DNA from 3 places in the Streptomyces sp. NBC_00358 genome. Region 3 is predicted to be linked to each of the others. Evidence: riboswitches for the same ligand, from Rfam matches in the RefSeq annotation. Region 3 holds a riboswitch; each other region holds the start of a gene.
The links. A riboswitch is a leader RNA that binds a small molecule or an ion and turns the genes downstream of it on or off. The one in region 3 is predicted to bind S-adenosylmethionine.
Positions count from the first base shown of each region.

Region 1 (5,248 bases), 2.1 Mb from region 3:
GCTGCCGAGCAGCGTGCGGACCAGCGGGTGGGCGCAGAAGAGGCCGTCGCGGACACCGATGCCGTACTCGGCGGAGAGCGCGGCCGCGAAGTGCGAGCTGTTCCAGCCCTCGACGACGAAGGAGATGACGCCGACCCGCGGGGCGTCGTCACCGAAGAGCGAGAGGACCCGGACCTCGGGGACCTCGGCGAGGCCCGCGCGGACGGTACGGATCAGGTGCTGCTCGCGGGCGAGAAGGTTGTCGAAGCCCTCCTCGGTGAGCGCCTTGCAGGCCGACGCGATCGAGTAGGCGCCGATGACGTTCGGCGAACCGGCCTCGTGCCGGGCGGCGCTGTCGTGCCACTCCACGTCCACGCCGCCGTCCGTACGCCGGGTGACCTTGCGGCTGGCGCCGCCGCCCGCGAGGTAGGGCTCGGCGGCGAGCAGCCAGTCGGAGCGGCCCGCGAGGACACCGGAGCCGAAGGGCGCGTACAGCTTGTGCCCGGAGAAGGCGACCCAGTCGACGTCGAGGTCCTGGACCGACACCGGGTGGTGCGGGGCGAGCTGCGCGGCGTCGAGGACGATCCGGGCGCCGTGGGCGTGCGCGGCGGCGGCCAGTTCCCGCACCGGCCACAGCTCCCCGGTGACGTTCGAGGCGCCGGTGACGCAGACCAGGGCCGGTCCGTAGCCCCCTTCAATGGACACAGTGCGGGCGGCGAGGGCGCGCTCCAGGGTGGCGACGGCCTCGCCGGGGGTGCGCGGGGCGTTCAGGTACGTCACCCGGGCGTCGCGCCAGGGCAGCAGCGAGGCGTGGTGCTCGGTCTCGAAGACGAAGACCTGGCAGTCGGCCGGGAGCGCGGCGGCGAGCAGGTTGAGCGAGTCGGTGGTGGAGCGGGTGAAGACCACCTGGTCGTCGGCGCGGCAGTCGAGGAACTCCTCGACGGTCCTGCGGGCGTTCTCGAAGAGGTCGGTGGACAGCTGCGAGAGGTAGCCGGCGCCCCGGTGGACGCTGCCGTAGTACGGGGCGTACGCGGCCACGTCGTCCCACACCCGCTGGAGGGCGGGCGCGCTGGCGGCGTAGTCGAGGGCCGCGTAGGTCACCTCGCCGCCGGTGACGAGCGGGACGGTGACATCCCGGCCCAGAACGGCCAGAGGGGCACAAACGGTCTGGTCGGCGGCAACGGTGGAGACAGACATGGCGAGCTCCTGTGAGAGGCAGGCGGGATCACCGCGCGAGCCGGCCGCCCGAGGGCAGCGCTCAGCGCGGAAAAGGTGAAAAGGGTGTGCGGGGGCGGGGCTCGGCGCCCTATCGCATTCGCTTGCTCACAGAAGGCTCCCTCGAACGACCAGGACCCCTGGTTGCGTCCGCCCGATGGGCGGGAGGGGTCCGCGCTTGCCGTAGGCCTCGCTGCCTACGACCTGGTCTTCACCCGGGGCACCCCGCCACGGACGGAGGGTTGCCGGACAGTCGGCCGGGGCCTGATGACTGTCACTCATGACCTGATACAGCATCCTGCCAGAGGATCTTCCACGCGCAAGGCGCAGTCCAGATTCTGGACTGCGCCTCGCTCCGTGCCACCGGCGGATCAGGCGTTGCTGGCGGCCACCCAGCGGTCGAGCGTGCGCTTCGCGGCGCCGGAGTCGATCGCCTCGGCCGCCTTCTCCATTCCGTCGCGGAGCTGGTCCGCGAGCGGTGCCCCGGTCGGCGAAAGAGCCACCAGGGCCGCCGCCGAGTTCAGCAGCACCGCGTCCCGTACGGGACCGGTCTCGCCGTCCAGCAGGCGCCGGGCGACCTCCGCGTTGTACGAGGCGTCGGCGCCGCGCAGGGCCTCCACCGGGACGATGCCGAGCCCGACGTCGCGCGGGTCGAAGCGCTCCTCGGTGACCTTGCCGTCGCGGACCACCCAGACATGGGAGCCCCCGGTGGTGGTCAGCTCGTCGAGACCGTCGTCGCCGCGGAAGACCAGCGAGGAGTTGCCGCGCTCGGCGAACACGCCCGCCACGATGGGCGCCATCCGGGGATCGGCGACACCGACCGCCTGGGCCTTCACCCGCGCCGGGTTCGTCAGCGGCCCGAGCACGTTGAAGGTCGTCCGGATGCCCAACTGGCCGCGTGCCGCCGCCACATGACGAAGAGCCGGGTGGAACTTCACCGCGAAGCAGAAGGTGATCCCGGCCTCCTCGGCCACCTCGGCGACCCGTTTCACCGTCAGTTGGAGATTGACGCCGAGCTTCTCCAGGACGTCCGACGAGCCGGACGCGGAGGACGCGGCCCGGTTGCCGTGCTTGACGACCTTGGCGCCGGTGCCGGCCACCACGATCGAGGACATCGTGGAGATGTTGACGGTCTTCGCGCCGTCGCCGCCCGTTCCGACGATGTCGACGGTGTGTCCCGGCACTTCGATGACATTGGCGTGCTCGTACATCGCCCGGACGAGTCCGGAGATCTCCTGGACGGTCTCGCCCTTGGCCCGCAGGGCCACCACGAACCCGGCGATCTGGGCGTCGGTCGCCTCGCCGCGCATGATCCGGTCCATCGCCCAGGCCGTGTCGTCAGCGCTCTGGTCGCGGCCTTCGAGCAGGCCGTTCAGTACCGCGGGCCAGGAACGGCCCGCCGCGGTGTCGCCTCCAGCGGGGTTCACAGCGCTCATGGTCGCTCCTGGGTTCGTAGGTCACGCGGTCTCGGGTGCCGCGGTCGTGGGTGACGCGGGGTGGATCACCCCGCACCACGGGGTGAGTCCACCCTATCCAGCCCGGGAGACGGCAAAGAGCCCCGTCCATTGCCTGGACGGGGCTCCTGCCGTGGCGAACTGCCGGGGATCAGTGGTGGCCGTGGCCGCTCGTGATCTCCTTGTACTCCTCGACGGTGGGCTTGGGGATCTGGCCTTCCTCCCCGTAGAAGCCCTCGCTCATCCTGGCGCGCAGCTTCTGCGCGCCCGAGACCTTGCGCTCGACACCGTTCTCGTCGACCGTCGGGCCGATCTCGGCCGGCTTGTACTGGTCGTGCGCGGTGAGCGTGTGCAGCGCGTCCTGGCTGAGCGGCTCGTGGACCTCGATGAACTCACCGTGCGGCAGGCGCTTGATGATGCCCGACTCACGGCCGTGCAGCACCTTGTCCCGGTCCCGGCGCTGGAGGCCGAGGCAGACCCGCTTGGTGGCCATGAAGGTGAGCACCGGCACGACGAAGAACGCGATCCGCACGAACCAGGTGATCGAGTTGATCGCCAGGTGGAAGTGCGTGGCCCAGATGTCGTTGCCGCCGCCGACGAGCAGGACGAAGTACCAGCTGATCCAGGCGGCACCGAACGCGGTCCGGGTCGGGACGTTGCGCGGGCGGTCCAGGATGTGGTGCTCGCGCTTGTCGCCGGTGACCCAGGACTCGATGAACGGGTAGACCGCGATCGCGACCAGGACCAGCGGGAAGATCACCAGCGGGATGAACACGCCCAGGACGAGCGTGTGACCCCAGAGGTTGATCTCCCAGCCCGGCATGACACGGATCAGGCCTTCGGAGAAGCCCATGTACCAGTCGGGCTGGGCGCCCGTGGACACCATGTCCGGACGGTACGGACCCATGGCCCAGATCGGGTTGATCGAGGCGATCGCCGCGATGGCCGCGATGACACCGAAGACCAGGAAGAAGAAGCCTCCGGCCTTGGCCATGTAGACCGGCAGCAGCGGCATGCCGACGACGTTGTTGTTCGTCTTGCCGGGGCCCGCGAACTGCGTGTGCTTGTGGTAGAAGACCAGGATCAGGTGGCCCACCACGAGGCCGAGCATGATGCCCGGCAGCAGCAGCACGTGCACCGAGTAGAAGCGGGCCACGAAGTCGCCGCCCGGGAACTCGCCGCCGAACAGGAAGAACGACAGGTACGTGCCCACGATCGGCACGGACAGGACCGCGCCTTCCATGAAGCGGACACCGGTGCCGGAGAGCAGGTCGTCCGGGAGCGAGTAACCGGTGAAGCCGGTGAACATGCCGAGGACGAACAGCAGGAATCCGAAGACCCAGTTGACCTCACGCGGCTTGCGGAACGCACCCGTGAAGAACACGCGCATCATGTGCACGAACATGCCGGCGAGGAAGATCAGCGCCGCCCAGTGGTGGATCTGCCGGATCAGCAGACCACCGCGCACATCGAAGGAGATGTGCATGGTCGAGTTGAACGCCTCGGACATCAGCTGGCCCTGCAGCGGGATGTAGCTGCCGTGGTACTCCACCTCGTTCATCGACGGGTGGAAGAACAGCGTCAGGTACACACCCGTGAGGATGATGATGATGAAGCTGTACAGGCAGATCTCACCCAGCATGAACGACCAGTGGTCGGGGAAGATCTTGCGCATGTTGGACTTGGCCAGGGAGTAGATCCCCAGACGGCCGTCGGCCCAGTCGGCCACCCGCTCACCGGCGGGCGCCTTCTCGCGCGAGGAGCGCGAGTCGGAGGTGGTGGTAGTGCTCATCCGCGCTCCCAGAATGCAGGACCGACGGGCTGCGTGAAGTCGCTGAGCGCCTCGAGGTAGCCCTCAGCGTTCACACCGATCTGCAGCTGCGGCAGGGCGTGACCCGCCGGGCCGAAGATGACCCGGGCGCCGTCGGAGAGGTCGAAGGTGGACTGGTGGCACGGGCAGAGCGCGTGGTGCGTCTGCTGCTCGTACAGGGAGATCGGGCAGCCGACGTGGGTGCAGATCTTCGAGAAGGCCACGATGCCGTCGTAGGACCACTCGACTTCCTGCTTGTCCTTGATGTTGTCCGGCTGGAGCCGGATGATCATCAGGGCCGCCTTGGCGATCTCCTTCTGGAAGTCCTCGTCGTCCGTCTCCAGGCCCTCGGGCTTGGCGAAGGTGAGCGAACCGACTGCCACGTCCGAGGGACGCAGCGGCTCGTTCGTGTTCATGTTGACGAGGAGCTTGCCCTTGGACCACAGCGTGTGGCGCAGCTTCGTGCCGGGCAGCGGGCCGAGGTCGCGCAGCAGCATGACGCCGGAGAGCGGGAACAGGGCCAGCGCGCCGAACATCGTGTTGCGGATCAGCTTGCGGCGGCCGAGCGCGGACTCCTTGGCACCGGCCTTGAAGTCGGCCATGACCTTGGCCTTGACCGCGGGCTCCGCCTCGATCGGGTGACGCTCGTCGGCGATCTCCACGTCGGACATCAGGGTGCGGGCCCAGTGGACCGCGCCCGCGCCGATGGCGAAGAGCGCCACACCGAGCGACATGCCCAGCGCGAAGTTCAGCGCGCTGATGTGCCCGAGCGGGAAGACGAAGATCGACT
Region 1 is NZ_CP107976.1:6,702,455-6,707,702, reverse strand. It holds gene OHT01_RS28535 (aminotransferase class V-fold PLP-dependent enzyme) at 1-1,176, opposite strand, end outside; SAM riboswitch class IV at 1,364-1,480, opposite strand; gene trpD (anthranilate phosphoribosyltransferase) at 1,566-2,630, opposite strand; gene qcrB (cytochrome bc1 complex cytochrome b subunit) at 2,800-4,440, opposite strand; gene qcrA (cytochrome bc1 complex Rieske iron-sulfur subunit) at 4,437-5,248, opposite strand, start outside.
Region 1: it holds a riboswitch for S-adenosylmethionine, as region 3 does, so the genes downstream of both, OHT01_RS28535 (aminotransferase class V-fold PLP-dependent enzyme) here and OHT01_RS40285 (putative leader peptide) in region 3, are expected to answer to the same signal.

Region 2 (5,248 bases), 3.6 Mb from region 3:
TCCCCGCGCTCTCCGCGCTGGCCCCCAAGGTCGCCTCCGTGGCCGTGGTCACCGGCCGTCCGGCCGGTGTGGCCGTGCGCCACGGCGGCTTCGCGGGCGTCCCCGGACTGGAGCACCTCGTCGTCCTCGGCCACTACGGCGCCGAGCGCTGGGACGCGGTGAGCGGCACGGTCACCGCCCCCGCCCCGCACCCCGGGGTGGCCGCCGTCCGTGCCGAACTGCCGGGTTTCCTCGACCGGATCGGCGCCTGGCAGGGCACCTGGATCGAGGAGAAGGGCCGCGCGGTCGCCGTGCACACGCGCCGCGCGGAGGACCCCCAGGCCGCCTTCGAGGCGCTCCGGGAGCCGCTGGCCGAACTGGCCGGCCGGCACGGCCTGATCGTCGAGCCGGGCCGCATGGTCCTGGAGCTGCGCCCGCCGGGCATGGACAAGGGCGTCGCCCTCATGGAGTACGTCCGGGAGGTCGGCGCCGAAGCCGTCCTCTACGCCGGTGACGACCTGGGCGACCTGCCCGCCTTCGCCGCCGTCGAGAAGCTCCGCTCCGACGGGGTCCCCGGACTCCTGGTGTGCAGCGGCAGCTCCGAGGTCGGCGAGCTCGCCGACCGGGCCGACCTGGTGGTGGACGGGCCCGCCGGGGTCGTCCGCCTGCTCGCGGCGCTGGCGGCCCACCTCGGCTGACCCGCCCGCTCGCCGCCCGAGCGGGCGGGTGGGCCGCAAGCCGGTTTCGCCCCTCCGCCCCTACCCGTCCCGCCCCTGGGGGCTCCGCCCCCGGACCCCCGCTCCCCAAACGCCGGAGGGGCTGAAACTTCCCAGGCCGGGGCTGAAAAACGCAGCCGCAGCCGGGATCCGGCCGGAAGGGCTGGACCGTGCTCAGGTCTCCAGTGCCTGGAGCTGGTCCAGGAACCACTGGGCCGGGGGGAGTGCGGTGGCCGCGGCGGCCAGCCGCTTGGTGCGTTCGGCGCGTTCGCCCGGCTGCATGGTCAGGGCCTCGTGCAGCGCCCGCGCGGTACCGATCACGTCGTACGGGTTCACGGAGATCGCGTCCTCGCCCAGTTCCTCGTACGCCCCGGCCTCCCGCGAGAGCACCAGCACGCAGCCCTCGTCGGAGACGACCGGGACCTCCTTGGCGACGAGGTTCATGCCGTCCCTGATGGGGTTGACGAGGGCGACGTCGGCCAGCCGGTACGCGGCCAGCGAGCGCGCGAAGTCGTCCTTGACGTGCAGTACCACCGGGGTCCAACCGGGCGTCCCGTACCGGGAGTTGATCTCGTCGGCGACGCGCTGCACCTCGGCCGTGTAGTCCCGGTACACCGCGAGGTCCTGCCGCGAGGGGTAGGCGAACGCCACGTGGACGACCCGCTCGCGCCACTCCGGGTGCTCTTCGAGGAGCTGCCGGTACGCCAGCATTCCGCGCACGATGTTCTTGGACAGCTCGGTGCGGTCGACGCGTACGACGGTCCTGCGGCCCTCGCCGATCTCCTCGCGCAGCGCGGCCATCCGTTCCTCGACGTCCGCCCGGTGCGAGCGCTCGCGCAGGAACTCGGCGTCCGCGCCGAGGCCGTGCACGCCCACGAGGGTCCGGCGGGGCGGGCCGCCGTCCAGGTGCTCGACCGCCCGCGGCGCGTCCGAGGGCGGGGTCACGCGGTAGCGCTCGGGGTCGATCTCGCCCGCGCAGCGCATGAAGGCCGCCGCCCACCGCCAGGTCAGGAACGCCACCCGGTCGGCGCCGAGCATGCCGTCCAGCAGCTCCGCGCGGATGTCGTCGGGCAGCATCCGGAAGTAGTCCTCGGGCGCCCACGGGGTGTGGGAGAAGTGCCCGATGCGCAGGTCGGGGCGCAGCTCGCGGAGCATCCCGGGCACCAGGCACAGGTGGTAGTCCTGGACCAGCACCGAGGCGCCCTCGGCGGCCTCCTCGGCCAGCGCTTCGGCGAAGGCGCGGTTGTAGGTCCGGTAGGACGCCCACTGGCGCCGGAACTCCGCGTCGAAGACCGGCTCCAGCGGGGTCTGGTACAGCATGTGGTGGACGAACCACAGCACGGAGTTGGCGATGCCGTTGTACGCGTCGGCGTGCACCCCGGCGTCGATCGCCAGCATCCGTACGCCGTCCTCGCCGACTCCGCGCGCGACGGCCTCCCGGTCGCCGTCGCCGAGGGCCGAGCAGACCCATAGGGCGCCCGCGTCGGGCCCGATCGCCGAGAGTCCCGAGACGAGGCCGCCGCCGCCGCGCCGGGCGTGCAGCGAGCCGTCCTCCCGTACCTCGTAGGTGATCGGGCCGCGGTTGGACGCGACCAGAATCCGGTGGGCACCGTGCGTTGAAGCCATGCCTCGAAACCTAGCCCCGTGTCGAAACGCTCAAACGTTCACTTCGGCCGTATGCGGCCGCGGTCGGTCGGCCCTGCCTACGCGGCCCTGCGCCGCTGGTACTCGGAGATTTCGGTCATCGGCGGCCTTTCCTCCGTGTCCACCGAGTACGTACGCGGCTGGAAACCGTCCCGGCCGCGCTCGAACTGGGTGAGGGCCGGGCGGATCAGGTGGCCGCGGGCCAGCCGGAGCTGGGCGGTGCGGTAGATCGCGGCGGCCATCCGGCCCAGTGCCTGGCCGTCCTGGTGGCGGTGTTTGCGCACCCCGACGTCGACCTGCGCGAGGGCGTCCAGGCCCACCAGGTGCAGGGCGTCGACGAGCATGCCCAGTTCGACGCCGTAGCCGACCGGGAACGGGAGCTGTTCGAGCAGCGAGCGGCGGGCCGCGTACTCGCCGCCGAGCGGCTGGACGAAGCCCGCGAGCTGCGGCCAGTGCATGTTCAGCAGGGGGCGGGCCATCAGCTCGGTGACCCGGCCGCCCTGTCCGCCGGTGCCGGCCATCGGGCGGTCGTACATGGCCTTGACGAGGTCGACGCCGGGATCGGTGAGCAGCGGGCCCACGATCCCGGAGACGAAGTCGGACGAGAACTCCTTGAGGTCCGCGTCGATGAAGCAGACGATGTCCCCGCTCGTCACGAGCAGCGACCGCCACAGCACCTCGCCCTTGCCGGGCACGGCGGGGATCCGCGGGAGGATGTCGTCGCGGTGGACGACTCTCGCGCCCGCGGCGGCGGCGACCGCGGAGGTACGGTCCGTGGAGCCCGAGTCGACGACGACGATCTCGTCGACGAGGGGCACCTGCTGCATCAGGTCGTGGCGGATGATCGCGACGATCTCGCCGACCGTCTCCTCCTCGTTGAGCGCGGGCAGCACGACACTGACCGTCGACCCGGTGACGCGTTTGGCGGCCATGAGCCTGTGGAGCGGGCGGTCGGTCACGGACCAGGAGCGTGTGCTCAGCCAGCTTTCGACTTCCTTCAGCACCGTCTGCGGCTCCTCACTGTCTGATCACACGCTCTCATCGGCGTGCCCGCTGCGGCCAGCGGCAGATCGATTGCCGTCGTCTCGCGGTTCGGACGACTATCTCAACTGTCCTGGCCTTCGGTTACAGTCTTGAACAACGCGGATGACCATCGCATGTCCTGGATCATCGGCATGTATCGCGTTCAACAGTTCAACAATCAAATACCGCTCATCCAGAGGGGCAGAGGGATACGGCCCGATGAAGCCCCGGCAACCCTCCAGCCGGTCTCGTACCGATCGATGTCGATCGCGTCGCGAGGCTCCCGGCTCGGGAAGGTGCCAAATCCGTCTCACGGCGAAGTGCGTCGTGAGGAAGATGAGGAAAGGGCCTCGCCTCCATGGCTGCGCAGACAGTTGCAAGTACCACGAACTCCGCCGAAGCGGTGGACCTCGGCCCGGCCGCGGCGCTTTCCTGCCGCGAGTGCGGACACCGCGTCCCGCTCGGCCCGGTCTTCGCCTGCGAGGAGTGTTTCGGCCCGCTGGAGATCGCCTACGACTTCTCGGCCTACGAGACCGAGGAGCTCCGCAAGCGCATCGAAGCGGGACCCGCGAACATCTGGCGCTACGCGCCCCTCCTGCCCGTCCCCGCGGACGTGGCCGACAAGCCGAACATCAACCCCGGCTGGACCAAGCTCGTCCAGGCCGACAACCTGGCCCGCGAGCTCGGTGTGGACGCCGGAAAGCTCTTCGTCAAGGACGACTCCGGCAACCCGACGCACTCCTTCAAGGACCGCGTCGTCGCCCAGGCCATCGAAGCCGCCCGCGCCTTCGGCTTCACCACCCTCTCCTGCTCCTCCACCGGCAACCTCGCCGGCGCCGTGGGCGCCGCGGCGGCCCGCGCCGGCTTCCGGTCCTGCGTGTTCATCCCGCACGACCTGGAGCAGGGCAAGGTCGTCATGGCCGCGGTCTACGGCGGCGAGCTCGTCGGCATCCAGGGCAACTACGACGACGTGAACCGCTTCTGCTCCGAGCTGATCGGCGACCCGGCCGGCGAGGGCTGGGGCTTCGTCAACGTCAACCTGCGGCCGTACTACGCCGAGGGCTCCAAGACGCTGGCGTACGAGATCTGCGAGCAGCTCGGCTGGAAGCTGCCCGACCAGCTCGTCGTGCCGATCGCCTCCGGCTCCCAGCTCACGAAGATCGACAAGGGGCTCCAGGAGCTGATCAAGCTCGGACTCGTCGAGGACAAGGCGTACAAGATCTTCGGTGCCCAGGCCGAGGGCTGCTCCCCGGTCTCCGTCGCCTACAAGGCCGGTCACGACGTCGTACGGCCGCAGAAGCCGGACACCATCGCCAAGTCGCTCGCCATCGGCAACCCCGCGGACGGGCCGTACGTGCTCGACATCGCGCGGCGCACCGGCGGCGCCGTGGAGGACGTGAACGACGAGCAGATCGTCGACGCGATCAAGCTGCTCGCGCGCACCGAGGGCATCTTCGCGGAGACGGCGGGCGGTGTGACCGTCGGCGTCACCCGCAAGCTGATCGAGAACGGCCTCCTCGACCCGACCCTCACCACGGTCGTGCTGAACACCGGCGACGGCCTCAAGACCCTGGACGCGGTGGCCTCGGACACCGGACTGACCGCGACCATCCGCCCGAACCTCGACTCCTTCCGAGAGGCTGGCCTCGCATCATGAGCGTCAACGTCCGCATCCCCACCATCCTGCGCACCTACACCGGTGGTGCCGCCGAGGTGACGGCCGAGGGCACGACCCTCGCCGAGGTCATCAGCGACCTGGAGAAGAACCACACGGGCATCGCCGCGCGCGTTCTGGACGACCAGGGCAAGCTGCGCCGCTTCGTCAACGTGTACGTCAACGACGACGACGTCCGGTTCGAGCAGGGCCTCCAGACGGCGACCCCGGA
Region 2 is NZ_CP107976.1:5,186,059-5,191,306, forward strand. It holds gene otsB (trehalose-phosphatase) at 1-677, shown strand, start outside; gene OHT01_RS22015 (alpha,alpha-trehalose-phosphate synthase (UDP-forming)) at 870-2,321, opposite strand; gene OHT01_RS22020 (glucosyl-3-phosphoglycerate synthase) at 2,399-3,343, opposite strand; SAM riboswitch class I at 3,549-3,705, shown strand; gene thrC (threonine synthase) at 3,721-5,019, shown strand; gene OHT01_RS22030 (MoaD/ThiS family protein) at 5,016-5,248, shown strand, end outside.
Region 2: it holds a riboswitch for S-adenosylmethionine, as region 3 does, so the genes downstream of both, thrC (threonine synthase) here and OHT01_RS40285 (putative leader peptide) in region 3, are expected to answer to the same signal.

Region 3 (5,248 bases):
CAGACCCTGGAGCGTCGCGCCCGCGCCGGAGAACTTGCCCGCGTTGCGCGTGGGGTTGGGCGTCCTGGCGGTCTGGGTGATGTGGTACGCGATGCCGGGGTTGGGGCCGAAGGAGACGTCGATCTTCCCGCTGGACAGCGCCAGGGCTGTGGCGTTGCTGTCCTGGTAGTACTTGAGGTTGAGCTTCTTGCCCTCCTTGGCGAGCTTCGCCTTCCACTCCAGGAGGATCTTCTCCTGGTTGGTGCCGGCGCTCACCGCGACGGTCTTGCCGGCCAGGTTCCGGTAGTCGTCGTCGAAGTTCCAGGTGCTGTTCTTGCGCACCTCGAAGCCGAGGTTGTCCTGCCGGTAGGAGGCGAACTCGTACTTCTTCTTGCGCTCCTCGGTGTCGGTGACGTTGGAGAAGGCGACGTCGACCTTGCCGCTGTCGATGCCGACGAACAGGTTCTCCCAGGTCGAGTTCTTCACCTCCGGCTTCAGTCCGAGCACCGCGGCCACCAGCCGGCCCAGGTCGGGTTCGGCGCCGGTGAGCGTCTTCTGGTCGCCGCCCACATACGCCAGGGGCGCGAATCCGGCGGGAAGGGCGCCGACGCCGATCCGCAACGTGCCGCTCTTGGCGACGGACGCGGGCAGCTCGGCGCTGATCGACTTCACCTCGGACACCTTCAACTCGGTCTCCTTGGCAGCGCCGTTGGAGAGCGCGCCGACGGTGACCGATCCGGCCGAGACACCCTCGCTCCGGGTGGCGGCGTCGCTGTCGCCGCCGCACGCGGCGAGCCCGGCGGCGAGGGAGGCGACCGCCGCGGTGGCGGTGACGCCGCGAAGAATTCTGCTGTTCAGGGGGAGCGTGCGCATGGCTGTCCTTGTCGGATGTGTGCGGTGGTGTGGGGGCGCGGTCCCGGCGGGCCGCGAAATCGGTGGATGTGCGCGTCGGCGTACGGCGGATGGCGGATTCCCGGCTCCGCTCTCGGCTCTCGGGTCTCCGGTCTTCGCTGCGCTTCGGGTCGCCGAACGCGTACGTCGGCCGCGGGCCGAGGTCGGTGGTCGGGATCGGGGGCTGAGATCCGGGGCTGAGATCGGTGGCGGGCGAGGCCTCGCTGTTCGCCGTCGGCGCGCGGGTCAGAGGACCTTGCTCAGGAAGTCCCTGGTCCGGTCCTGCTGTGGATGGTCCAAGACCTGTGCGGGCGGACCCTGTTCGACGATGCGGCCGGCGTCCATGAAGACGACCCGGTCGGCGATCTCGCGGGCGAAGCCGATCTCGTGGGTGACGATGACGAGGGTGGTGCCGCTCCTGGCCAGATCCTTGATGACGGCGAGCACCTCGCCCACGAGTTCGGGGTCGAGCGCGGAGGTCGGCTCGTCGAAGAGGATGACCCCCGGCCGCAGGGCGAGGGCGCGGGCGATGGCCACCCGCTGCTGCTGTCCGCCCGACAACTGACGCGGATAGGCACCGGACTTGTCCGCCAGCCCCACACGGGCGAGCAGATCGCGCGCCAGTTGCCGGGCCTCGGGCCTGGACAGTTTGCCGGTCGCCACCGGAGCCGCGGCCACGTTGTCCAGCACGGTCAGGTGCGGGAAGAGGTTGAAGTTCTGGAAGACGAACCCGATGCGGCTGCGCTGGCCCAGGATGACGCGCTCGCTCAGTTCCTTCAGGCGCTCGCCGTGCCTGCGTACGCCGATGAGCTCGCCGTTCAGGCTGACATGGCCGGCCTCGGGCTTCTCCAGGTGGTTGATCACCCGCAGGAGAGTGGACTTGCCGGACCCGGAAGGTCCGAGGATGACCGTCACCTCCCCGGGCCGGACGGTCAACTCCACGCCGTCCAGGACCTGGTGGGCGCCGTACCACTTGTGCACGTCGTGCACCTCGACCGCGGCCGGCTCGATCCCGAGCGCTCCGACGGCCTCGGCCGCCGGAGCAGTCCCCTGCCCCGTCCGCTCATGCGACTGCGACTGCCTCTGCTCCTGCTCCTGCTCCTGCTCCTGCGGATGCGTCCTGGTCTTCACCGTCGTCTGACGTGCTTCGCCGGTCATATCGCCGTCTCCCTCCGGACCCGGGCCCGCACATCGCGCAGACCGTTCCGTACCTTCTGCAACGGGGTCGGCGGCAGGGTGCGCAGCGCGCCCCGCGAGTAGTACCGCTCGACGTAGAACTGGATGACGGACACGACGCTCGTGAGGATCAGATACCAGGCGGTGGCGACGAGGAGCAGCGGCACGATGTCGCCGGGATAGGTGCTGCCCATGCTCTGCACGGTGCCGAACAGGTCCAGCAGCGAGACGTAGAAGACCAGTGAGGTGCCCTTGATGAGGCCGATCAACTGGTTCACGTAGTTGGGGGTGATGGAGCGCAGCGCCTGCGGGAAGACGATCTTCGCGAACTGGTACCGCTTCGGCAGGCCGAGGGCGGAGGCCGCCTCGTGCTGGCCCTGGTCGACCGAGAGGATGCCGCCGCGCACCACTTCCGAGGCGTACGCCGCTTCGTTGAGGCTGAGTCCGATGACGGCGACGGCCATGTCGGTGGCGAGGTGGGACTCGTCGAAGGTGAAGAAGGCCGGCCCGAACGGAACGCCCACGCTCAACGTCCGGTACAGGGCGCTGAAGTTGTAGAGGAACAGCAGGACCACGATGAGCGGGACGGACCGGAACAACCAGGTGTAGAGCCAGCTCACCGCACGGAGCACGGGGCTCTGGGAGAGCCGGGCCAGCGCCAGCAGGATGCCGCCCAGCAGTCCCAACAGGGCGCTGTACAGGGCGACTTCAAGAGTGATGAGCAGCCCGTCGAGGATCGTCGGGCGCAGGAACCAGTACTGGAAGCGGTCCCACTGGTAGAAGGGGTTGGTCACCAGGCCGTGGGTGATCTGGGCGACCAGCACGAGCACGACGGCCGTGATGACCCAGCGGCCGGGGCGCCGGAGCGGAAGGACCCGCTGGGCCGACAGGGGCTTCGGCGTGGCGGGGACGTCGGGACGGGGGATCGCCTCGGCGGGCGGCGCTGATCCGGAGGACACAGCGGTGCCGGGAGATTGACTCATGGAGAGCTCCAGCGGATGCGGACACCCCGGACCACGGCGGACGGCAGCGGGACGCGGAGCCGGAACGGCTCGGCGCGAATCGACGCACGGGTGCACGTGGAACGGGGGCTGGACGGAGAGGGGACGCACCGCGGCGGCGGTGGCCGTCAGAGATTCGGAAGAAGAACCGTCAGCCCTGGCAGAGGGGGCGACAGGTGCCCGTACACAGTGCGCTGCTGACACGCAGCAGGTCGACGGAGCGGTCGGCGCACAGCACGTCGCGGCCGAGGCGCCGCCATGCGGCCGTCCCGTCAGCTGCGTACATCGCCGTCACCATCGTTTCTCCGGCCCTGAGGCATCTCGTTGTGGGCCGCACGTTAGGCCTGCCCCGAAAAGAATGTCAATGCGGGTGACCACCAGGTGAGACCGCGCGTCCGGCCTTCTTGACGACGCCTCAGCGCGCACCGAGACTGGTCTGGACGGTCACGATTGTCAGCGCCCACGGCGCGGGTTCGCCCGCTCCTGTGGTCATCGGCCCCGGCTCGCTGACAGGCAACCCTTCCACCGCGACGGGGTGCCCCGGGTGACGACCGGGTCCCGCCGGTGCGGCGGGACAAGCGTGGTCTCGCGTCTCGCGAGCCCTGGAGTCGGGACCGGTGGGAATGCCCAAGAGCGGCTTGACGAGGCGCCTGCACATCGATCTGCTGCGTGTCTCCAGCGCCTACTGATCCGTAGCCGGTCCGTTGATCCGGACCGGTGCGACCAGCGCAGTCAATCCGCAATCGGCCGCTGATGCCCACAAGGCGGCGGTGGCTTCCTCGTTCCCCAAGGGAGAGTCATGCCCGAGACAGCTTCGCGGACTTCCGGTACAGCCAACTCGCGCCCCTGTGACCAGATCTCGTTCCCCCCGGACCGCCGCCTGAAGGTGGCGCCGACCCCGTCCGCGCTCCCCCATCGCGTCCACAGCCGTATCGGCGTAGGTCTGGCCGGCGGCTTCTACCCGGCACCGCATCGCTACGAGCTGTATCTGTCGGAGAGTTGTCCCCTCTCGCTGCGCATCGAGATCACCCTCGACCTGCTCGGCCTGAAGGACTCCGTCGCCACCACGATCCTGTCGCACTCCTCCGGGACATCCGGCTCCTTCGCCTCGCTTCGGCGCGCCTACGAGGCCACCGAGCACCACTACGACGGACCTCTGACGGCGCCCGCACTGTGCGACCGCTGGAGCGGACGCATCGTCAGCAACCACACACCCGACATCCTGCGCGATCTCGCCGGTCTGCTCTCGGGCCACACCACGGGCCACCCTTCCCCACTGTGTCCGCCGGCCCTCACCGCGGACATCGAGGCCCTGCGCGACCTGTTGGACCGCGATGTCACCCCGACCGCCCCGCCCTCGGACCGCTCGGCGGCCCTGGAGTTGCTGGACTGCCAACTCGCCTCGCGGCCCTACGTGTTGGGCGGCAGCCTGACGGCGGCGGACGTGGACGTATGGGTGGCGCTCACCGGCCTGGAGCCGTCCGACGCCCTCGGCCCGCATCCCCGGCTCCGCGACTACCTACGCCGCCTCGGCGACCACCCCGCCTTCCCGGCCGGGAACGAGGCCGTCCCCCTGGCGGCCGGCGCCTGACGCCCCGCGGCGGACCGAACGGAGAACCGGACGCCGGACCCGGCGTCCGGGCCGTTCAGTCGCGCGGGATCAGGAGGATGCTCACGCCCTTCAGGGTCGAGGTCCACTCCCGGCCCTGATCGAGGATCTCGCGCCCCGAGCCCAGGATCTGGTCCTGGAGCATCTGCGCCGCCTCACGGAGCCGCTCCCACGGTTCGGGCACGTCGAAGGCGCGCCGGGACCGCTCGACGGAGCCGACCAGAGCGCGGCAGGCCGCTTCCACGTCGGCGACGTTCTGGCCGGCCGATCCGACTCCTTCGATCGACCACGTCATCCACAGGCGCCCCATGACCACACTCTGTCGCATTCCCGAAACCGGCGCACGCCCAGCACCGCCCACGGTTCAGACGACAGGTATCGCTTGGGTCATTGCAAGCAAATCGGAGGATTGACCGGGGTCTTGTCGCGGACCACGATCTCTTTCCGTACCAAGGTGGCAACCCGTCCGGCGAGCGGGCGACGGTCCGGACCGTCGCCCGGTCGCCGGACGGGTGTCGACCGGTCATCCCGAAGGGAGCTTTCGGTGGAGGACACAGCATCAGCGCATACCGAACACGGTCGGGCGCCGGAC
Region 3 is NZ_CP107976.1:8,765,829-8,771,076, reverse strand. It holds gene OHT01_RS37565 (ABC transporter substrate-binding protein) at 1-852, opposite strand, end outside; gene OHT01_RS37560 (amino acid ABC transporter ATP-binding protein) at 1,117-1,881, opposite strand; gene OHT01_RS37555 (amino acid ABC transporter permease) at 2,025-3,029, opposite strand; gene OHT01_RS37550 (hypothetical protein) at 3,199-3,333, opposite strand; SAM riboswitch class IV at 3,490-3,634, shown strand; gene OHT01_RS40285 (putative leader peptide) at 3,671-3,736, shown strand; gene OHT01_RS37545 (glutathione S-transferase C-terminal domain-containing protein) at 3,847-4,638, shown strand; gene OHT01_RS37540 (hypothetical protein) at 4,694-4,966, opposite strand.